Regions from separate parts of the Pedococcus sp. P5_B7 genome, predicted to be linked through region 2. Evidence: predicted binding sites of a transcription regulator. Region 2 holds the regulator's gene; the other holds the start of a gene.
The links. The regulator HrcA, encoded in region 2, represses chaperone genes, less so after heat shock. The targets are predictions, from matches to a motif close to TTNGCACTCGNNNNNNNCGAGTGCNAA.
Positions count from the first base shown of each region.

Region 1: the regulator HrcA is predicted to act here: its motif matches at 3,657-3,683, upstream of groES (co-chaperone GroES).

Region 1 is NZ_JBFULM010000001.1:527,927-539,344, reverse strand. It holds gene ACXJKD_RS02445 (PfkB family carbohydrate kinase) at 1-378, shown strand, start outside; gene ACXJKD_RS02440 (hypothetical protein) at 412-1,119, opposite strand; gene ACXJKD_RS02435 (THUMP-like domain-containing protein) at 1,314-2,546, opposite strand; gene ACXJKD_RS02430 (GNAT family N-acetyltransferase) at 2,746-3,570, opposite strand; gene groES (co-chaperone GroES) at 3,832-4,125, shown strand; gene groL (chaperonin GroEL) at 4,259-5,878, shown strand; gene ACXJKD_RS02415 (hypothetical protein) at 6,112-7,599, shown strand; gene ACXJKD_RS02410 (RNA-binding S4 domain-containing protein) at 7,624-7,848, opposite strand; gene ACXJKD_RS02405 (WhiB family transcriptional regulator) at 7,868-8,161, opposite strand; gene guaB (IMP dehydrogenase) at 8,398-9,999, shown strand; gene ACXJKD_RS02395 (GuaB3 family IMP dehydrogenase-related protein) at 10,372-11,418, shown strand, end outside.
Region 2 is NZ_JBFULM010000007.1:162,651-174,068, reverse strand. It holds gene ACXJKD_RS16810 (Gmad2 immunoglobulin-like domain-containing protein) at 1-1,005, shown strand, start outside; gene ACXJKD_RS16805 (16S rRNA (uracil(1498)-N(3))-methyltransferase) at 1,017-1,760, opposite strand; gene dnaJ (molecular chaperone DnaJ) at 1,773-2,897, opposite strand; gene hrcA (heat-inducible transcriptional repressor HrcA) at 2,953-3,984, opposite strand; gene ACXJKD_RS16790 (DUF3097 domain-containing protein) at 4,115-4,990, shown strand; gene ACXJKD_RS16785 (DUF4870 domain-containing protein) at 5,171-5,608, shown strand; gene hemW (radical SAM family heme chaperone HemW) at 5,722-6,948, opposite strand; gene ACXJKD_RS16775 (tyrosine-protein phosphatase) at 7,217-8,008, shown strand; gene ACXJKD_RS16770 (hotdog fold domain-containing protein) at 8,054-8,524, opposite strand; gene lepA (translation elongation factor 4) at 8,567-10,402, opposite strand; gene ACXJKD_RS16760 (MFS transporter) at 10,480-11,418, opposite strand, start outside.

The sequences.
Region 1 (11,418 bases), on a different contig from region 2:
GCGCACGGCGCGGGTGCACGGGTGGTCATCAACGCCGCCCCGTATGCCGCCCTCCCGCACGACGTGGCGGCCCTCGCCGACCCGTTGGTGGTCAACGAGCACGAGGCGCTCCAGCTCGCGGACAGCGACGCCCAGCCCACCTCGCTGCTGGTGACCTTCGGCGCCGCAGGCTGCAGCTGGGACGGCCAGCGGCACGACGGCATACCGGTCGACGCGGCAGACGTCGTCGACACGACCGGCGCGGGCGATGCGTTCTGTGGTGCCCTCGCCGCGGCGCTGGCACGCGGAGCGGACCGGGATGCGGCGATCAGGGCCGCGAGCCAGGCCGGGGCAGACGCGGTCCGCCACCGAGGCGCCCAGCTCGACCCCCAGCTCTAGCGAGGTCCGGCGGAGAACGGTGAGGGGGAAGGTCTAGAAGACCGAGACGTGCACGTGGTCGTAGTGGTTGGCCGTGGCGCTGCCGCGGTCCTCCATGCCCTGCCAGCTGCCACCGGGGTACCAGATGCGCTGGCGCCAGATGAGGTACTTGATGTTGAGCTCGCCGGCGTGCGCCTGCAGGAAGCTCGCGATCTCGTTGCCCTCGGCCGTGCTGCACATGATGTCGACCGCGTGACCGGTGCCGTGGTCGAGCGGGTCGCCGGGACGGTAGCCACCGAACGGACCGGAGCCGGGGAACTGCGCCTTCACGGCGTTGATCACGGCGATGGCGTTCGGGGTCATGCCGCCGACGTTGCCCAGGCCCACACGGGAGGTGTTGCGGGAGATGCCGGTGGTCGTCCGGGTGCTCTTGGCGGCCTCGGTGGCCTTGGCCTTCGGCGTGGCGGCGGCCTTGGCAGTGAACCCGATGACGCCGTAGTCAGCGACCCGGGCCGGGGCCGACACGGCTTCGGCGCGGGCGACCACGGGCTGCTGCTGCACCTCGGCAGCGGTCAGCTCGAAGGACGCACCCGGCGCGGGGGCCGCGAAGGCGGTGGCCACCCCGAGGGCCGACGCAGCCAGGCCCAGTCCCTTGACGGCCGAGCGGTGGCTCGGACGTCGCCAGACCCGGGACAACAGGGTCGTGGGTCGGGGGCTGGCGCCACGGTGGCGGCCGTAACCGGCGGAGTGAGGGGAGGACATCGCCGCTGAGGATACGAGATGGTCACGGCGCAGGGCCAACTCCGGGGCAATTCAGACACCACTTGCCCCGCTTTGCCCTCTGTTGCCTCCGGTTCCGCTGACGGGACCAGCCCTCCCGGCGCTATCTCATGCAAAAGGCGAGTTAGCGCCGTCCCGACCGGCGCTAACTCGCCTTTTGCATGAGATACCGGCGGTCAGGCTGGGTGCACGATCAGCGCGACCTGGTTGCTGCGGACCCGCGTGAGGACGACCGTCGCCTCCTGGTGGCCCTTGGCCGGCAGCCGGAGCTGGCGTCGGAGCAGGTCGGCGTCGACGCTGACGCCGCGCTTCTTGATGGTCAGCCGGTCGATCCCGTGGTCGCGCAGCCAGCCACGCAGCGCCTTGACGTTGAAGGGCATCGCCTCAACCACGGCATACCGCTTGGCGAAGGGCACGTCCACGGACCGACTCGACCCGACGTAGCCGACCCCGGCATCGAGCTCGGCCCCGTCGGTCGCGGCGGTCAGGGCGCCGACCAGGCCGGCCCGGAGCACGGCCTTGTCGGGTTCGTAGAGCCAGCCGCCGAGGTCGGCGAGGTTGACCAGCGGTGGGGCGTCGCCGTCGGTGTCGGCCTCGGTGACCACCACGGCGGGACCAGTGGCGCGCAGCAGGGCCGCGCTGCGCCCGGCAGTCCGGACCAGCGGGCCCCACCAGAGCGCGCACTCGACGACATCGCCCTCCCACGAGGTCCACTGCGCCTCGGCCCCCGGGGGGAGCGCGGCGTGCGGGAAGGCGGGGCTGAGCTTGGCGCCGGTCGCAGGGAGGGCTCGGGCGACCTCCTGCACGGTGGTCCAGCTCGGGGAGATCTCCGCGAGGTTGAAGATCCGCCGGGTGCGACCCTTGGCGTCGGCGATCCCGGGGGTGCGTCGGGCCGGGTCGAGCCAGGCGCCGACACCGCGACCACCCTCGCCGGCCGGGGCGGTGAACTCCTCGACGACGCCCTGCTGCGCGGTCGAGTCGGGCCAGTGCCGCAGGTTGACCGCCGCGATGCCGGCCGTCAGCTCGTCGGCGTCGATCGCACGAACCCTCAGGTCGAGCCCGGCCATCGCCATCGCGTCGGCGCCGATGCCGCAGCCGAGGTCGTGGACGGTGTGGATGCCGGCGGCGCGGTAGCGCTGGGCGTGCTGCGCGGCGACGCCGAGGCGGGTGGCCTGCTCCAGCCCGTCGGACGTCAGGACCATGCCGCGGGCGAACTCGCCGAACTTCTCGACGGCCCGGGCGCGCAGCCTCGCCTGGTTGAGCGCGGCCGCCACGAGGTCCGGGTCGAAGCCGGCGCCGCGCAGCCGCTGCTGCAGGGCCAGCGCTCCCGACTCCTCATACGGGGGGAGCGACTGCAGCAGACCCCAGCCTTCGCCGGTGGTCAGCCGTCGCAGCAGGGCCAGATCCATGTCGCGCATTGTTGCGTATGCCGCGTGCCGAGGTCGCGGGTCCCGGCACCCGTACCGTGGGCTGGGACTCGCCCTGGGCCGGACCGGGCTGGAACGCGCTCGGACCGCTCATGACGAGGGACCCCCGGTCGTGACGTGGGTTCCGACGGAACCGTCATCCAGTAAGACGCACGCCGGAGCCTTCTGGTTGTGCCCAGTTTCAGCTGGCGCGGCGCCACTCGTAGGGAGTCGTCGTCGAGACCTTGACGAGTCCGGACCGCTCCAGGATCGGCCGGGAGAACTCGGTCGAGTCGCTGTTGATGTAGCGCTTGCCATAGCCGATGGCCGACCGCGCCCGCGCCGCCGTCAGGGCCCGGTAGATGCCCTTCCCGCGATACTCCGGTCGCGTCGCGCCACCCCAGATCCCGGCGAACTCGGTGCCGTCGACGGGTTCGAGGCGGCCGGCGCTGACTATCCGGCCGTCGTGCTCGGCCACCCACATCTCCATGTCGTCGCGCGTGCGGAGCCGGTGCAGGATCTGCTCGACCATGGCCCCGAGCTCGGCCGGCTCGTCCCCGAAGACCTCGCCCTGCATGGCCGTCATGGCGCGGACCTCGTCCTCGTCGGTGACCCTGCGCACCACGACGCCGTCGGGCAGGTCGACGTCGACGGCCAGGAGCCGGGCCTCGCCGATCATGACCGACTCGGGCTCCTCGGGGACGAAGCCGTGGGCGACGAGCGCTTCGTGCAGGCCGGGGGCGTGGTCGTGGCCGCGGGTCTTCCACTCGACCCGCTGGATCTCGGGCATCGCCTCGTAGTGGGCGAGCGCCTGCTCCACGAGTTGCCGGACCGAGTCCTCGTCGGCCGGTAGGCCGTCGACCTCCAAGTTCTTGTAGGTGATGAAGCCACGTCCGCCCAGGTAGGTCGCGAGCACCAGTGGCCCGAGCCGGTCGACGGTGATGGCGGACGGCACCTCGGCCTCCTGCCGCAGCTGTTCGTCGTAGGCGCGCAGCAGCTCGGCGGGGTCACTGGTGGAGGTCGTCATGCGACCAGACCCTGCCCGCTCAGGGGTGCGCGGCGCCAGCGGATTTGGCCCCGGCCGTCCGCCCTCGGCGAACGCGCCGTCCAGTTCTGGCACTCGAGTTGACCGAGTGCTAACCGCGAGCCTAGATTTGCGTTGGCACTCCGGTTCGCCGAGTGCTAACGCAGCCAGCCGGTCGACCCCCGCGACGGCGACCGGATCGGCAGCACCCAGCTCCACCCACCACTGTCCAACTTCGACATTCCCGAAGGGGAGGTCCTCACCGTGTCGGTTTCCATCAAGCCGCTCGAAGACCGCATCGTCGTCAAGTCCGTCGAGGCCGAGCAGACCACCGCGTCTGGCCTCGTCATCCCGGACACCGCGAAGGAGAAGCCCCAGGAGGGCGAGGTCCTCGCGATCGGCCCGGGCCGCATCGACGACAACGGCAACCGCGTCCCGCTCGACGTCACCGTCGGCGACCGCGTGATCTACAGCAAGTACGGCGGCACCGAGATCAAGCACGGCGGCGAGGAGTACCTCATCCTCTCCGCTCGCGACATCCTCGCCATCGTCGGCTGAGCATCCGCACCTTGTGAGTGACGTGCCCTGTATGCCGGCTACCCGGCATACAGGGCACGTCCCCTTCACGCTCAGGTCACGGCAGCCCGAATCTCACTGCACCGCTGAATCCGATTGCTAGAGAAGGATTTTCATGGCTAAGACGCTGGAGTTCAACGACTCCGCCCGCAAGTCGCTGGAGCGCGGCGTTGACGCGCTCGCGAACGCGGTCAAGGTGACGCTCGGCCCGAAGGGCCGCAACGTCGTCATCGACAAGAAGTGGGGCGCCCCCACGATCACCAACGATGGCGTGACCATCGCGCGGGAGATCGAGCTCGAGGACCCCTACGAGAACCTCGGCGCCCAGCTCGCGAAGGAGGTCGCCACCAAGACGAACGACGTCGCGGGTGACGGCACCACCACCGCGACCGTGCTCGCCCAGGCCATGGTCAAGGAGGGCCTGCGCAACGTTGCTGCAGGCGCCGCCCCGGCCAGCCTGAAGCGCGGCATCGACGCAGCCGTCCAGGCCGTCAACGCCCGGCTGCTCGAGAACGCTCGCGAGATCGAGGGCAAGGACGAGATCGCCCAGGTCGCGTCGCTCTCCGCCCAGGACGAGACCATCGGGTCGACCATCGCCGACGCGTTCGACAAGGTCGGCAAGGACGGCGTCATCACGGTCGAGGAGTCCTCGACCGCGACGACCGAGCTCGAGTTCACCGAGGGCATGCAGTTCGACAAGGGCTACATCTCGCCCTACTTCGTCTCCGATGCCGAGCGCATGGAGGCCGTGGTCGAGGACGCCTACATCCTCATCAACCAGGGCAAGATCTCGGCCATCGCCGATGTCCTCCCGGTGCTGGAGAAGGTCGTCAAGACCGGCAAGCCCCTGCTGATCATCGCCGAGGACATCGACGGCGAGGCGCTGTCGACCCTGGTCGTCAACAAGATCCGTGGCACGTTCAACGTCGTCGCGGTCAAGGCTCCGGGCTTCGGCGACCGTCGCAAGGCGATGCTCCAGGACATGGCGACCCTCACGGGTGGCCAGGTCATCTCCGAGGAGGTCGGCCTCAAGCTCGACCAGGCTGACCTCGACGTGCTGGGCCAGGCCCGCCGCGTCGTCGTCACCAAGGACACCACCACGATCATCGACGGCGGCGGCAACTCCGACGACGTCACCGGCCGGGTCAACCAGATCAAGGCCGAGATCGAGCGCACCGACTCCGACTGGGACCGCGAGAAGCTCCAGGAGCGCCTCGCCAAGCTCGCCGGTGGCGTCTGCGTCATCAAGGTGGGCGCCCACACCGAGGTGGAGCTCAAGGAGAAGAAGCACCGCATCGAGGACGCCATCTCGGCGACCCGCGCGGCCATCGAGGAGGGCATCGTCGCCGGTGGCGGCTCCGCCCTCGTCCACGCCTCCACCGTCATCGACGACCTCGACCTCGAGGGCGACGAGGCGACCGGTGCGCTGATCGTCAAGAAGGCCTCGGCCGAGCCGCTGCGCTGGATCGCCGAGAACGCCGGCATGGAGGGCTACGTCGCCGTCTCCAAGGTGCGCGAGCTCACCGCGGGCAACGGCCTCAACGCCGCGACGGGCGAGTACGGCGACCTCATCAAGGCCGGCGTCATCGACCCGGTCAAGGTCACCCGCTCCGCCCTGGTCAACGCCGCCTCGATCGCGTCGATGGTGCTCACCACCGACACGCTCGTCGTGGAGAAGAAGGAAGAGGAGCACGAGGCCGCCGGTGGCGGCCACGGTCACGGCCACGGTCACTGACCAACGCACCTCTCGTCGAAGGCCCGTCCCCGTTCGGGGGCGGGCCTTCGCCATGCTCCCGCTGACTTGTGGTTGGCCGCGCTATGCCGTGCCCCTGAGGGTGGGGCACGGCATAGCAAGCCCAACCCCGCGACCGCGCAGATCGGGGCCGGTCCGCGGCCGTGCCGCGCGGCATACGATGCGGTCGGCATACGATTCGGGCAGTGCAGGGGTGGCGCAGAACGAAGGTGGCCATGGCGGACCGGTTCGCCGAACCCCCCAGCTTCGACGAGTACGTCGTCGCCCGGGGTGCCGACCTGCTGCGGACCGCCTGGCTGCTGGTGGGGGACGACCGGGGCGCCGAGGACCTGGTGCGCACCACGCTCGCCCGCAGCTGGCCGCAGTGGCGCCACCTGTCGCACGTCGGCGCGGGCTCGTACGACGCCGAGCTCAGGCGTGCGCTCGTGGAGACCTACCTGCGGCGCCGCCACGTCCGGGTCAGTCGGTCGGAGCAGCGCGCGCCCGTGGCCGACCCGCCGTCGCGCGCCGACGTGCTGGGTGCGCTGGCCGGGCTGGGGCCGCGCGAGCGAGTGGCACTGGTGCTGTGGACCTTCGACGGACTCTCCGACGGCCAGGTCGCTGCGGCCCTCGACGACGACGTCGCCGCGGCCCGGCGACACCGGCTGCACGCCCTCGACACGGTCGGTGGCCGGCTCGGTCTCGACGAAGAGCGCCTCCGGGTGGTGCTCGACGCGCTGCCACCACAGGACCCGTCCGTGGCCGGGCTCCTCGAACAGACCAGACCGTATGCCGCCCGCTGGCGTGGCGCCCGCGGCTGGGCGTTGGGGGGAGTCGCCCTCGTGGCGGCGGTCACCGTCGGAGGCCTCCTTGCGGGGGGAGACCCAGACCGGGTCACCCCCCTTCCCAGCCCGAAGCCGTCGGGCGTGACCTGCCGCGACTCCCTCGCGCCGCCCACCCCACCGCCGGTCACGACCGAGCCCCTGAGCCGCTCCGTCTCGGCGGTGCTGGTGTGCGCGCAGACCGACGAGGGCTCGGTGTGGTCGGGCTCCCTGCCGCCCGATGCGCCGGTGAGCGTGCCCATCGCCGTGGACGCGCTCGTGCTGGCGCCTCGCACGACCGGTGCGGAGTGCGCGGCCCTGCCGACCGGGCCGGCTTTCCGGTTGCTGCTGCTCGGCACCGACGGCGCGGTGCGCACCTACGCGAACGAGGGGCTGGCCTGCAACGGCTGGCCGGCGCTCGCGAGCTACTACGCCGCCCTGGCCGAGCAGGGAGCGCTGGCCGACTCGGGGTCTGACGCGACCGACAGCGGGTTCCTCGGCTGCCCGTCAGTGCTGGGGAAGTCGCTCGCTCCCCCGGGGGTGGCCCCGCCGAGCCTGCCCCGCGGCACGGTGCTGGTGGCCGCGACCGCCTGCCTGCACCCGCGGGCCGTGGCGACCGCCGTTCCCCGGTTCCGGGCGGTCCGCACCAACGTCATGGGCACACCCCAGCTGGCCCAGCTCAACGCCGACCTCGCCAGGGGCGGGTCGAGGACGCAGGCGGGGAGCACCTGCACCACGGGGACGTCGCTGTTCGTCGTCGAGGCGCGGATGCAGAACGGGCGGATGCTCGAGCTGAGCAGCAACTGCGCAGACGTCTTCTCGGTGGACTGGCAGTCGCGGGACAACTGGGCGGTCAGCAGCCAGACCCGCGACATGCTCCGCGCCCTGCTCGTCGCCCAGTGACCTGAGGTGAAGGGACGGCGGCACTCAGCCGCCGGCGACGACGTGCAGTGACTCCCCGGCATACCTCACGACCTGGCCGGGACGCACCTGCGCGCCGCGTCGCACCTCGACGGTGCCGTCGACGGTCACCTCGCCGAGCTCGATGACCGAGCGCGCCATCGCGCCGTCGTCGACCACGCCGGCGAGCTTGAGGAGCTGGCCGAGCCGGATGGACTCGTCGCGGATGGGGAGGTCGACAGGGCTGCTCACGCAGCCGAGTCTAGGTCGGTCAGCTGGCGGCGGGGACGGCGTGGCCGGCGTAGTGCGCCTCACGCTCGTCCTCGGTCATCGCGCCCCACACGCCGTAGGGCTCGCGGACCCGGAGGGCGTGCTCGCGACACTGCTTGAGCACCGGGCAGGCGAGACAGACTTCCTTGGCCTGCGAGTCGCGCGAGCGGCGGGCCGGGCCACGCTCACCCTCGGGGTGGAAGAAGACCTCTGGGTTGATCTGCCGACACGACCCGTCGAGCTGCCAATCCCACAGGTCGGCGATGGGTCCCGGAAGCCGTGACAACTCAGCCATGTCGTCCTCATCTCCCCGCGGCACGATGCCGCACGTCTCGGACGCTACCGCCGTGTGACCTGCGGAAACAGGCCCGTAACGTAAGGGTTTGTTCAAGGCCGTTCACACCAAAGCGGGCTGTCCCAGATGCTGGACGGGGCAGCCGGCCCCGGTCTCGTGACTGGCGGTGGCCCGCTCGGGTTGGGTCGTGCGCTGGGTCGTCACGGGCCGGTGGTGGCGCCCGTTACGATTGGGCAATGAGCCTTGGTGTGGACCTCGACGACCGTCACCGCCTGGAGGAGTCCGCTCCTTCCCCTGCATCAGGTCCCGCCCCCTCCGAGGCCGCCGCTCCTGAGCCCGAGGAGCACGACCCGTTCGGCAAGCTCGGACTCACCTACGACGACGTCCTGCTGCTGCCCGGCGAGACCGACGTGATCCCCTCCGACGTCGACACCACCGCGCGGCTGACCCGCGAGCTGTCACTGCGCATCCCGCTGGTCTCGGCAGCCATGGACACCGTCACCGAGTCGCGGATGGCCATCGCCATGGCCCGGCAGGGCGGCATCGGCATCCTGCATCGCAACCTCTCGATCGAGGACCAGGCCTACCAGGTCGACCTCGTGAAGCGGACCCAGACCGGCATGATCAGCAACCCGGTGACGATCGGCCCCGACGCCACGCTCGAGGACCTCGACCGTCGGTGTGGCGAGTACCGCGTGTCCGGTCTCCCGGTCGTGGACGAGGGCGACCACCTGCTCGGCGTGATCACCAACCGCGACCTGCGCTTCACCCCGGTCGCCGAGTGGGCGACCACCCGGGTGCGCGACGTGATGACCCCGATGCCCCTCGTGACCGGTCGGGTCGGCATCTCGCGGGAGGACGCCACGGCCCTGCTGCGCCAGCACAAGCGCGAGCGCCTGCCGCTGGTCGACGGCGAGGGTCGCCTCGCCGGACTCATCACCGTCAAGGACTTCGTGAAGTCCGAGCAGTTCCCCCACGCCAGCAAGGACGACCACGGCCGGCTGCTCGTCGGTGCCGCCATCGGTTTCTTCGGCGACGCGTGGGAGCGGGCGACCACCCTCGTCGAGGCCGGGGTCGACGTCCTCGTCGCCGACACCGCCAACGGCCACGCCCGGCTGATGCTCGACATGGTCCGCCGCCTCAAGACCGACCCGGCCACGCGCCACGTCCAGGTGATCGGCGGCAACGTCGCCACCCGCGCCGGCGCGCAGGCCCTCGTCGACGCTGGCGTCGACGCCGTCAAGGTCGGCGTCGGCCCGGGCTCGATCTGCACGACCCGCGTGGTCGCCGGGGTCGGCGTGCCGCAGGTGACGGCTATCTACGACGCCTCACTCGCCTGCCGCAAGGCCGGGGTCCCGGTCATCGGTGACGGCGGCCTCCAGTACTCCGGTGACATCGCCAAGGCGATCGTCGCCGGGGCCGACACGGTCATGCTCGGCTCGCTGCTGGCTGGCTGCGAGGAGTCCCCGGGCGAGCTCATCTTCGTCAACGGCAAGCAGTTCAAGTCCTACCGCGGCATGGGGTCGCTCGGCGCGATGGCCTCGCGCGGCAAGAAGTCCTTCTCGAAGGACCGTTACTTCCAGGCCGACGTCGCCAGTGACGACAAGATCGTGCCCGAGGGCATCGAGGGCCAGGTCGCTTACCGCGGCCCGCTCGGCAACGTCGTGCACCAGCTCGTCGGCGGCCTGGCGCAGTCGATGTTCTACGTCGGCGCACCCACCATCCCCGAGCTCAAGGCCCGCGGCAAGTTCGTGCGGATCACCTCCGCGGGGCTCAAGGAGAGCCACCCGCACGACATCCAGATGACCGTCGAGGCGCCCAACTACAGCGGTCGCTGACCGCCCGTCCGGCTCGTCACCGCCGCCGGTATGCCGCGCGGCCGGCCCCGCGCGCGTCGCGGCGACGGGAGTCTGGAAGCCGTCCAGACCGGCATACGCAATCTGGGTGAGTCGCCCCGCGAGCGCGCAACCTAGGGTTGCGACACGGACGTTCACACGCCCCAGCAGGGGTGCCTCTGAACGTCGTCGCTGACGGGCCGCGGTCGGTCGCGACGATCCAAAGACGTCCCGTCGCCGGTCGCCCCCCTCACCCGGCGACGGGGCGTCGTCCCTTTCCGGGCGCTGGAGCGCGGCCCGTGCGGTGGCCGATGCGGGGGCCGATGCGGTGGGCCATGGCGCGGCGCACCCGTCGGCTGCCGATAGCCTTGCGCGGTGACTGAGATCGAAATCGGCCGAGGCAAGCGCGGTCGCCGCGCGTACTCCTTCGACGACATCGCCGTGGTGCCGTCGCGCCGCACCCGCGACCCCGAGGACGTGTCAGTGGGCTGGCAGATCGACGCCTACCACTTCGACATCCCCGTCATCGCCGCGCCGATGGACTCGGTGATGTCGCCGGAGTCCGCGATCGCCCTCGGTCGGCTCGGTGGCCTGCCGGTGCTCGACCTCGAGGGGCTCTGGACCCGCTACGAGGACCCGACGCCGTTGCTGGCCGAGATCGCCACCCTCGACCCGGCGCTGGCCACCGCGCGGATGCAGGAGATCTACGCCGCCGAGATCCAGCCCGAGCTCATCACCGAGCGGCTGCGCCAGGTGCGCGAGGCCGGCGTGACCGCGGCCGGGGCGCTCAGCCCGCAGCGCACCCAGCAGTTCTGGAAGACCGTCGTCGACGCCGGGGTCGACCTCTTCGTCATCCGTGGCACGACCGTCAGCGCCGAGCACGTCTCCGGCCGGGCCGAGCCGCTCAACCTCAAGCGCTTCATCTACGAGCTCGACGTGCCCGTCATCGTCGGTGGCGCTGCGTCCTACACGGCGGCCCTGCACCTCATGCGCACCGGTGCCGCCGGGGTGCTGGTCGGGTTCGGCGGGGGAGCGGCGCACACCACCCGTCGCACCCTCGGCATCCACGCCCCGATGGCCAGCGCCATCGCCGACGTCGCCGCCGCCCGTCGCGACTACCTCGACGAGTCCGGTGGCCGCTACGTCCACGTCATCGCCGACGGCGGCATGGGTGACAGCGGCGACATCGTCAAGGCCGTGGCCTGTGGCGCCGACGCCGTCATGCTCGGCGCCGCGCTCGCCCGGGCGACGGATGCTCCCGGCCGCGGGCTGCACTGGGGCTCCGAGGCACACCACCCCGAGCTGCCGCGAGGCGAGCGGGTCGAGGTCGGGGCGCTCGCGCCGCTCGAGCAGATCCTCTTCGGTCCCGGTCGCACGGCGGACGGCAAGAGCAACCTGATCGGGGCGCTGCGCCGGGCCATG
Region 2 (11,418 bases):
CTCGACACGATCCTGCACGAGGCCCACGAGGTCGGGCCGGTGACCGCCACGGGGGGCTCGGGCACCCGGCGCTGGGTGCTGCCACTGGCCGCAGCAGCCGCGGTGGCGGCCATCATCGGTGGCGTCTGGTGGTCCGGGCAGGACGACCGACCGTCGGTCACGCCACCGGCCACCCACGGCCCCACGCAGTCAGCGTCGTCGACCGGCTCCCCGACCAGCTCGCCGACCACGAGCGCACCTGCCGCGACCGAGTCGATGTCGCTCCCGGTCTACTTCGTCGGCCCGATCGGCGACGCCAAGCCGACCTACCGGCTGTTCCGGGAGTTCCTCCGTCAGGACCTGTCCACCGGCGCCACCGCCGCGGCCAAGGCCAAGGCGGCCTTGGTGCTGGCCATCAACGCCCAGCCGTACAGCAACACCGACGGCTACCTCCAGCCGTGGTCGGGGCAGACCATCGGCGACGTGACCGTGGCTGATGGAGTGATCACGGTGCACCTGGCCAATGCCGGCTCGTCGAGTGCGGTCGTCGGCGAGGAGAACAAGCGGCTCGCCGTGCAGGAGCTGGTCTGGACCGCGCAAGCGGCGATCCAGCAGACCCTCCCCGTGCGTTTCGCGGTCGCTGACGGGTCGACCACGCTCTTCGGGTCGATCTCCACGGACCAGGACTTCACGCGTCCACCGTCGGACCGCCTCTACGAGGACGTGGCCCCTATCTGGGTGACCTCGCCCTCTCGTGACCAGGTGCTCCCGGCGAGCAAGCCGGTCGTGGTCAAGGGCCTGGCGATCGTCTTCGAGGCCCACCTCAACTGGCAGCTGGATCGCGGCACGACGCAGGTGTCGACCGGCACCGCAATGGCGTCCAGCGGAGGTCCGAGCCAGGGCGACTACTCCTTCTCGCTCGGCCGGCTCCCCGCGGGTGACTACTCGATCCGGGTGTTCGCGATGAGCATGGAGGGCGGCGACAAGGTCGCTGCCGAGAAGATCGTGTCGTTCTCGGTGAAGTGAGCTGGGGGCGGTCAGCGCCAGCGGCTGGCAGCGCTCAGCACGGCGAGGGCCGCCGGCCCGGCGCTGGAGGACCGCAGGACGGTGTCGCCCAGCCGCACCGTCACTGCGCCGGCCGCCTCGAACGCCGCGACCTCCTCGGGCGTGATGCCGCCCTCCGGGCCGACCACGACCAGCACGTCGCCCGCGGTCGGGAGCACCTGAGCGGCGAGGCTCTGGGTGGCGTCCTCGTGGAGCACGAATGCCGCCGCGGCGCCGCCGATGCGCGCGGCGAGGATCTTGGTGGTGGCCAGGTCCGCGACCACCGGCACGCGGGCGCGGCGGGACTGCTTGGCGGCCGCCACCACGGTGGACTCCCACTTGCGGCGGGCCCTGTCGGCGCGTTCGCCGCGCCACTGGACGATGGAACGGGACGCCTGCCACGGCACGACCTCGTCGACCCCGAACTCGGTCGCGGCCTCGATGGCCTGGTCGTCGCGGTCGCCCTTGGCGAGCGCCTGCACGAGCACGAAGCGGGGCTGGGCCGCGGGCTCGTGGTCGACCTCGACCACGCTGAGCTCCAGGTCGGCCTTACCTGAGCCGACGACGGCGCAGGTGAGCCGCAGCCCGGCGCCGTCGGCGAGCATGACCTGCTCCCCGACGCCGATCCGGCGGACGGTCGCCGCGTGGCGCCCCTCGGGACCGTCGAGCACGACCCGGCTGCCGACAGCGGCGCCGGCGACGACGACGGGGTCGACGAGGAAGAGCGGCAGGGTCACGACGGTCGGCTGCTACTTGGGCTTGAAGGCGTCGCGGAGCTTGCCGAACAGCCCGGGGTGAGCCGGGGACAGCCGGCCCTCCGGGCGCTCCTCGCCGCGCAGCGTGGCGAGCTCGCGCAGGAGCGCCTCCTGCTGCTCGTCGAGCCGGGTCGGGGTCTGCACGTTGGCGTGGATGATGAGGTCACCACGGCCGGTGCCCCGCAGGTGGGTGACGCCCAGGCCCCGCAGGGTCATCGCGTCGCCGGCCTGGGTGCCCGACTTGATCTCGAGCTCGTTGGTGCCGTCGAAGGTCTCGAGCTTGACCGTCGTCCCCAGCGCTGCCGCCGTCATCGGGAGCTCGACCGTGCAGTGCAGGTCGTCACCACGACGCTGGAACGTCTGGTGGGGGCGGACCGCGACCTCGACGTAGAGGTCACCAGCCGGGCCGCCGCCCTGGCCGACCTCGCCCTCGCCGGCGAGCTGGATGCGGGTGCCGGTGTCGACGCCTGCGGGGACCTTGATCGTGAGGGTGCGCCGGGTGCGGACCCGGCCGTCGCCGGAGCACTCGAAGCAGGGGCTGACCAGCACCTCGCCGTAGCCCTGGCATGTCACGCACGGACGGGTCGTCATGACCTGGCCGAGGAACGAGCGCTGGACCTGCTGGATCTCACCCCGACCGCCACAGACGTCGCAGGTCCGCCGGGAGGTCCCGGGCTGGGCGCCGTCGCCGTGACACGTCGAGCAGACCACGGCGGTCTCGATGGCGAGCTCCTTCTCCGCACCGAACACCGCGTCGGCGAGGTCGATGTCGAGCCGGATCAGGGCGTCCTGGCCGCGGCGCTGGCGGGACCGCGGACCGCGCTGGGCCTGGCCGGCACCGGCGCCGAAGAAGGCGTCCATGATGTCGCTGAACGAGAAGCCCTGGCCGAAGCCCGCTGCGCCACCGGCGTAGGGGTCGGTGCCCATGTCGTAGGACCGGCGCTTCTCGGCGTCCGAGAGCACGTCGTAGGCCTGCGAGACCTTCTTGAACTGCTCCTCGGCCTCCGGGCTCGGGTTGACGTCAGGGTGCAGCGTCCGCGCCTTCTTGCGGTAGGCCCGCTTGATGTCCTCGGGGCTGGCGTCCCGGGACACGCCCAGGTCCTGGTAGTAGTCGTTCAACGAGATGTCCTTGGTGTCGATGGTGCTGACAGTCGGTGGGGCAGGTGGACGCGCGTCACTGCGCGAGGATCCGGGAGACGTAGGTGGCCACGGCCCGCACCGACGCCATCGTCGTGGGGTAGTCCATGCGGGTGGGTCCGAGCACGCCCAGCCCGGCGACGAGGTCCGAGCCCGAGCCGTACTCCGTCGAGACGACGGAGGTGGACTGGAGTCCGGCGAAGGGGTTCTCGTGCCCGATCCGCACCGAGACCGCGTCGGAGGTCTCCCTGGCCGTGCCGAGCAGCTTGAGCAGCACGACGTGCTCCTCCAGCGCCTCGAGCACGGGGCCGATGCTGAGCGGGAAGTCGGTGCCGACCCGGGCGAGGTTGGAGGTGCCCGCCAGCACCACGCGCTCCTCGCGCTCCTCGACGAGGGCGTCGTCGAGCGACTGCACGACGGAGCGGACCAGGTCGCGGTCCGCGGGGTCGAACTCGTCGGCAAGGCTGGCCAGCGACGCGGCGGCCCCCACGAGTCGCTGCCCGACGGCCCTGGCGTTGACCTTGGCGCGGACCAGGCCCAGGAGGGCCTCGCCGTCCGTGGCGGACAGGTCGTGGGGGGTTTCGATGACGCGTTGCTCGACCCGGCCGGTGTTGACGATCAGCACGACCATGAGCCGGCTCGGACCCATCGGCACGAACTCGATGTGGCGCACGGTGGACCGGGTGAGCGAGGGGTACTGCATCACGGCGACCTGGCGGGTGAGCGAGGCCAGCAGCCGCACCGTCCGGTCGACGACGTCGTCGAGGTCGACCGCCCCCTCCAGGAACTGGGCGATGGCGGCCCGCTCGGCGGCGGTCATCGGCTTGACGGAGCTGAGCCGGTCGACGAACAGCCGGTAGCCCGCATCGGTGGGCACCCGTCCGGCGCTGGTGTGCGGAGCGGCGATCAGCCCCTCCTCCTCCAGCGCGGCCATGTCGTTGCGCACCGTCGCGGCCGAGACCCCCAGCTGGTGGCGGTCGAGCAGCGACTTGGACCCCACCGGCTCGGAGGTCTGGACGTAGTCCTGCACGATCGCGCGCAGCACGGCGAGACGACGTTCCTCGCTCAATCGACACCTCCGTTCGGTCAGGTTGGCACTCACACTCAGCGAGTGCCAAGTCTACGTGGTTCCCGGGCCGGGACCAGCACGGGCGGCGCGCCCGCGTCGCGAAGGCGCGTCCGCGGCATACCCTGCCTCGGTGTCCGACCGCTATGGCTCCGATGTCCTGTCCGGTGACTGGAAGGTCCCCCCACGGGGTCGCTCCCGCGAGGTCGAGGCCGAGACCGGGCTGGTCGTCGAGGACGTCGAGACCGGCTGGTGCGGCGCCGTGGTCCGCGTCGAGAAGGCCGGCGGCATGCGCGTCGTCCACCTCGAGGACCGGCGCGGGCGCACCAAGGGCTTCCCGATGGGACCGGGCTTCCTGCTCGACGGCGCCCCTGTCGTGCTGACCCCACCCACCGCGGCGGCCCGCGCCCAGCTGGCCGAGGCACGGATGGCCGCCTCCCGCACGGCCTCCGGGTCACGGACCGTCGAGGGCGCCCGCGCCAAGGTGGCCAGCGGGTCGCGGATCTTCGTCGAGGGCCGCCACGACGCCGAGCTCGTGGAGAAGGTCTGGGGCGCCGACCTGCGGGTCGAGGGAGTGGTCGTCGAGATGCTCGACGGCGTCGACGACCTCGTCGGGGCGATCGCCGAGTTCCAGCCCGGGCCCGGGCGCCGGATGGGCGTGCTCGTCGACCACCTGCTCCCCGGGACCAAGGAGCACCGCGTCGTCCAGGCCGCCGCCAAGGGGCCGTATGCCGCGCACGTGCGGGTCCTCGGCCACCCGTACGTCGACGTGTGGCAGAGCGTGCGCCCCGAACGGCTCGGGCTCACGGCGTGGCCGGTCATCCCGCGTGGGCAGTCGTGGAAGGACGGCATCTGCGACCACCTCGGCTGGCCCCACGACAGCCAGGCCGACATCGCCCGCGCCTGGAAGCAGATCCTCGGCACGGTCCGCTCCTACGCCGACCTCGAGCCGACGCTGCTCGCAAGCGTCGAGGAGCTGATCGACTTCGTGACGGAGTCGCGAGATTGATACAGCGTGACGGAGTCGCGAGATCAATACAGCGTCACAGAACCTGGCCATTGAGCCCTCGGGTCAGGGTCGGCCCTGACTCGCCCCTGACCACACCCCCGAACCCACCCCGAAAGAGCAGCTCTGCGCCCGATCATGCGTTTCACTGGGTACAGACCCACGCAGACCACGGAGAGAGCCATGACCGACCAACCCCAGCAGCCGCAGTCGAACATTCCGCCACCGCCGCAGCAGCCACCGCAGCAGCCGCCACAGGGCTACGGCGTGGCGCCCCGGCCCATGTCGCCGCAGGACGAGAAGACCTGGGCCACCCTCGTGCACCTCGCGCCGTTCGTGGCGGCTCTGGTGGGCATCCCGTTCCTCGGCCCACTGATCGTCTTCCTCATCGTCAAGGACCGGGGGCCGTTCGTGCGGTTCCACGCGGCGCAGGCCCTCAACTTCCAGATCATCATCACGATCGCGTTCTGGGTCTTCGGCCTGCTGTCGTTCGTCCTGATCGGGATCCCGTTCCTCATCATCACCGCCGTCGCCTGGGTGGTCCTGTCGATCGTCGCGGCGATCAAGGCGAACAACGGCGAGTGGTACCGCTACCCGCTGACGCCCGAGCTGGTGAAGTAGTCGCCTGGTGAAGTAGTCGCCTGGTGAAGTAGTCGCCTGGTGAAGTAGTCGCCTGGTGAAGTAGTCGCCTGGTGAAGTAGTCGCCTGGTGAAGCAGTCGTCTGGGCGAGGAGCTCAGCGCAGACCGAGCAGCCGTCGCACGACGGTGTCCGTGAGCAGCCGGCCCTGCCTCGTCAGCACCACCCGCTGACGACGCAGGGCCGCTGTCGCGTCCACCAGGCCGTCGGCGATCAGGCCCGCGACAGCGACCCGCCCCTCGTCGCGCAGGTCACCGATCGGGAGCCCGTCGACCAGTCGCACGGCCAACAGGACGCGCTCGTCATAGCGCTGCTCGCCGGTGAGGGTCTCGCGGCCGTGTGCGGGGCTGAGTCCCTCGCCGACTCGGGAGGCGTAGGCGTTGGGGTGCTTGACGTTCCACCACCGCACTCCCCCGACGTGGCTGTGCGCTCCGGGGCCGATGCCCCACCAGTTGCCGTCGGCCCAGTAGCCCTCGTTGTGGCGGCAGCGGGCGTCGTCGCGCAGCGCCCAGTTGCTGACCTCGTACCAGCCGTAGCCGGCCGACGCGAGGTGCTCGTCGGCGATCTCGTACTTGGCCGCCTCGTCGTCGTCCTCGGGCGCGGGCACCTGGCCGCGTCGCACCTGGGCGGCGAGCTTGGTGCCGTCCTCGACGACCAGCGCGTAGGCCGAGACGTGGTCGGGCGCGAGGGAGGTGGCGGCGTCGAGGCTGGTGCGCCAGTCGTCCAGCGACTCACCCGGGGTGCCGTAGATGAGGTCGAGGCTGACCTGCAGCCCAGCCGCCCGCGCGGCCTGCACCGCGCGCTCGACGTTGGCCGGGTCGTGGGTGCGTTCGAGCGTGCGGAGCACGTGGGGCACGGCCGACTGCATGCCCAGCGACACCCTCGTGAAGCCGGCCGCGGCGAGCACCTCGAGCCCTTCGGGCGTCACCGAGTCGGGGTTGGCCTCGGTGGTCACCTCGGCGTCCGGAGCCAGCCCGAACCCCGCGCGGATGCCGTGCAGCATCCGGGCCAGGTCGCCGGCGGCGAGCATCGTGGGGGTGCCCCCACCGACGAACACGGTGTCGACCCGGGGGGCGTCACCCAGGACCGCCTCGGCCAGGGACAGCTCGGCCAGGGCGGCATCGGCGAAGGTCGCCACGCTCGCGCCGTCGACCCCCAGCTCGGTCAGCGTGTAGGTGTTGAAGTCGCAGTAGCCGCAGCGCACCGAGCAGAACGGGACGTGCAGGTAGATGCCGAACTGGTGGTGTCCGAGAGTCGCGAGTGACGCGTGCGGCAACCGGCCGTCGGACGGTGCCGGGTCACCATCGGGCAGGGCGCTGGGCATGGCTCCATCCTCGCAGGCGACCGCCCGTGGCCCTGACACGGCGTGTCTCGGCGACACGCCGGAATGGGGTGAAACTGGACCGAGAAACTTGGGGAAACTCTCGCGAAACCCCTTGTGGCGCGGGGGTTGCTCGACTAGAAATACGCCTACGCAATCGCTTCGGCGAGAGCGTCGATCAGGACCTCGGTCTTGATCGTCGAGGGCCTCGGAAACTCATACTTTCCGAGGCCCTCACCTATTGGTCCAGCTCCCCACGTAGGGTCGAGCGGTGACCACTCCCCGCTGGATCGAGCTCGACGGCGTCGTCAACATGCGCGATGTCGGTGGGCTGCCGACGACCGACGGTGGCGTCGTGGCCACCGGCCGCCTGCTCCGGTCCGACAACCTGCAGGACCTCAGCGAGTCTGACGTCGAGGCGCTCGAACAGCTGGGGGTCACCGACGTCGTCGACCTGCGCAGCCATGCGGAGCTGACGCTGGAGGGCCCGGGCCCCCTCCGGGCCCGTGACCTCACGCACCACCACCACTCGCTGTTCCGCGACGACGTCCGCGCGGTCACGGCGCAGGAGGCCCTGGCCCTGCCCTGGTCGACGAAGGACCAGGAGAAGGCCGACGCCCAGCCCCGCCTCGACGACGACTACTGGGCGAGCCACTACCTGGGCTACCTCACCCACCGGCCCGACTCCGTGAGCGCCGCCCTGGCGGTGGTCGCGCGCAGCCGCGGGGCGACGATCGTGCACTGTGCCGCAGGCAAGGACCGCACCGGCACGGTGGTCGGCCTCGCCCTCTCGGTGGCTGGGGTGAGCGATGACGACGTGGTCGCCGACTACGTCGCGACCGGCGAGCGCATCGAGCTCGTCATGGCCCGGCTGATGGCCCGTCCCGCGTACGGCGAGGCGCTCCAGGACCAGCCGGTCGACCACCACCGCCCCCGGCCCGAGACCATGCGACGGATCCTGGAGGTGCTGGCCGAACGCCACGACGGCGCGGCCGGGTGGCTGCGTGCCCAGGGATGGTCGCAGGACGAGGTCAGCGCGCTGCGGGCCAGCCTGCGCGGCTGAGCCGGCCACCCGGCATACCGGCGCCTGTGCGGCGGAGCAGCACGGTCAGCGGGCCGGCTTGTCGGTCACCCAGAGGCGGATGGTGCCCTGTACCACCGCGGTTCCGTCGTCCCGGGTCCCCTTGACCCGCACCGGGATCTCGACGTCGCCGGCGCGCGCCCAGTCGGCCGGGTCGGTCTCGGCGACGCAGGTGATGTCGCTCGTCGCCTTGGCGGTGTACTCGACCTCCATGCCCTTCGGGATCCACCGACGGGTGCTCGGGATCGTCGCCTCGGCGAGCGCACCCATCGCGGCCTCGAGCCCGTTGCAGATCGCGATGACGTGGACCGTGCCGAGGTGGTTCTGCACCCGGCGACGCTTCTTGATCGTCAGCTCGGCGCGGTGGGGACCAAGCTCGACGAACCGCGGACGCGCCGTGCGGAAGTAGGGCGCTGCCTGCTCGAAGACGAGCGAGAACAGCCGCTTGCCCTGCGGGTATGCCGCGAGGCGCCGGTACAGGGCGTAGGTGTCAGTCATGGACCTGACATTACCCGTCGGTAACGTCAGTGGGCAGGCCCCCTACTTCTTGGTGACCGCGTCGTTCGACAGCGCGGCGATGAAGGCCTCTGGCGGCACCTCGACGCTGCCGATATTCTTCATCCGCTTCTTGCCCGCCTTCTGCTTCTCGAGCAGCTTGCGCTTGCGGCTGATGTCACCGCCGTAGCACTTCGCGAGGACGTCCTTGCGGATCGCCCGGATGTTCTCGCGGGCGATGATGCGTGAGCCGATGGCAGCCTGGATCGGCACCTCGAACTGCTGGCGCGGGATGAGGTCCTTGAGCTTCCCGGCCATCATCACGCCGTAGGCATAGGCCTTGTCCTTGTGGACGATCGAGCTGAACGCGTCGACCGTCTCGCCCTGCAGCATGATGTCGACCTTGACGAGGTCGGCCACCTGGTCGCCGTCGGGCTCGTAGTCGAGCGAGGCGTAGCCGCGGGTGCGCGACTTGAGCTGGTCGAAGAAGTCGAAGACGATCTCGGCGAGCGGCAGCGTGTAGCGCATCTCGACGCGCTCCTCGGAGAGGTAGTCCATCCCGCGCAGCGTGCCGCGCTTCTGCTGGCACAGCTCCATGATCGCGCCGATGAACTCGCTCGGCGCGAGCACGGTGGCGCGCACGATCGGCTCGGTGACCGAGCTGACCTTGCCGTAGGGGAACTCGCTCGGGTTGGTGACCGTGAGCACCTTGCCGTCGTCCATCGTCACGTCGTAGACGACGTTGGGCAGTGTCGAGATGAGGTCGAGGTCGAACTCGCGCTCGAGCCGCTCACGCACGATCTCGAGGTGCAGCATGCCGAGGAAGCCGATCCGGAAGCCGAAGCCCAGCGCCGCGGAGGTCTCGGGCTCGTAGACCAGGGCAGCGTCGTTGAGCTTGAGCTTGTCGAGGGCGTCGCGCAGGTCGGGGTAGTCCGACCCGTCGATCGGGTAGAGGCCGGAGAAGACCATCGGCTTGGGGTCGCGGTAGCCCCCGAGCGCTTCCTTGGCCGGCTTCGCCGCGTTGGTGACGGTGTCGCCGACCTTGGACTGGCGCACGTCCTTCACACCGGTGATGAGGTAGCCCACCTCCCCGACGCCCAGGCCCTTGGCCGGAGTGGGCTCGGGCGAGCTGACCCCGATCTCGAGCAGCTCGTGGGTGGCCTTGGTCGACATCATCGCGATCTTCTCGCGGGGGTTCAGGTTGCCGTCGATGACGCGGACGTAGGTCACGACCCCGCGGTAGGTGTCGTAGACCGAGTCGAAGATCATCGCGCGGGCGGGCGCGTCGGGGTCACCGGTCGGCGGAGGCAGCTGCGTGACGATCTGGTTGAGCAGCGGCTCGACGCCGACGCCGGTCTTGCCCGAGACCCGCAGGCAGTCCTCGGGCTCGCAGCCGATCAGGCCGGCCAGCTCCTCGGCGAACTTCTCCGGCTGCGCAGCGGGCAGGTCGATCTTGTTGAGCACGGGGATGATCGCGAGGTCGTTCTCCATCGCGAGGTAGAGGTTCGCCAGGGTCTGCGCCTCGATCCCCTGCGCCGCGTCGACGAGCAGCACCGCACCCTCGCAGGCGGCCAGCGACCGCGACACCTCGTAGGTGAAGTCGACGTGGCCCGGGGTGTCGATCATGTTGAGCGCGTAGGTCGTGCCGTCCAGCTCCCACGGCATGCGCACGGCCTGGCTCTTGATGGTGATGCCGCGCTCGCGCTCGATGTCCATCTTGTCGAGGTACTGGGCGCGCATGTCACGGCCGTCGACGACACCGGTGATCTGGAGCATGCGGTCGGCCAGCGTCGACTTGCCGTGGTCGATGTGGGCGATGATGCAGAAGTTCCGGATCAGGTCCGGCGGCGTTGCGTGCGGCTGCAGCGCGGTGCGGGCCATCGGGGACACGGGTGCTTCAAACCTCACGAGCGTCGGGGAAGAACGGAACGGCCCATCCTCCCATGCGACCGAGGGTGTCAGTGACGCAGCACGGCGCAGGAGGCGTCAAACGGGTCGGCGCCGGGCGGGTTCGTAGGGCTAGACGGGCTGCGCCTGCGGCGGGGTGCGCCGCGTCGAGCGCTGCAGGAGCGCCGACCAGACCGCGATGCCGATCCCCGCGACGCCAGGATGCCCCCGACGCGCGAGGGCCACTCGTAGCCGAGCCCGGCGGAGAGCACGATCGACCCGAGCCAGGCGCCGAGCGCGTTGGCGATGTTGAGGGTCGAGTGGTTGAGCGCGGCCGCGAGCGCCTGCCCCTCGTGGGCCACGTCCATCAGACGCGTCTGGAGCATCGGGACGAGGATGCTCGGCAGCAGGCCGAGCACGAAAACGGCGATCAGGCCGGACCACTTCGCGGCGTGCACGGCCGGGCCGAAGAGGAAGAGCATCACCGCGATCGCGCCCAGGAGGACAGTGATCCCCCGGAGCAGGCCGAGGCGGGAGGCCGGCCCGGAGAGGAGGGCTCCGACCGTCATCCCCACCCCGTACAGCGCGAGGATGAACGGGATCGTGGCCCGGCCGAACCCACCGAGCTCGGTCATCGTCGGGGAGATGTAGGAGAACGTGGAGAACATCCCGCCGAAGCCCACGGTGCCGATCCCCAGGGCCAGCCAGACCTGCGGTCGCTTGAGGGCGGACAGCTCCGACCGCATGGTCACCCCGCCGTCGGGCGGGCAGAACGGCACCCAGCGCCACACGGCGAGGACGGTCAGCAGCGCGATCACTCCCACGGCGGCATACGGCCACTGCCACCCGTAGGCCTGGCCGATCCGCGTGGTGACCGGCACGCCGACGATGTTGGCGACCGTGAGGCCGGTGATCATCATGGAGACGGCCCAGGTGCGCCAGTGTGCCGGCACCAACGACGCCGCCACGAGGCTGCCGACGCCGAAGTAGGCGCCGTGCGGCAGGCCCGA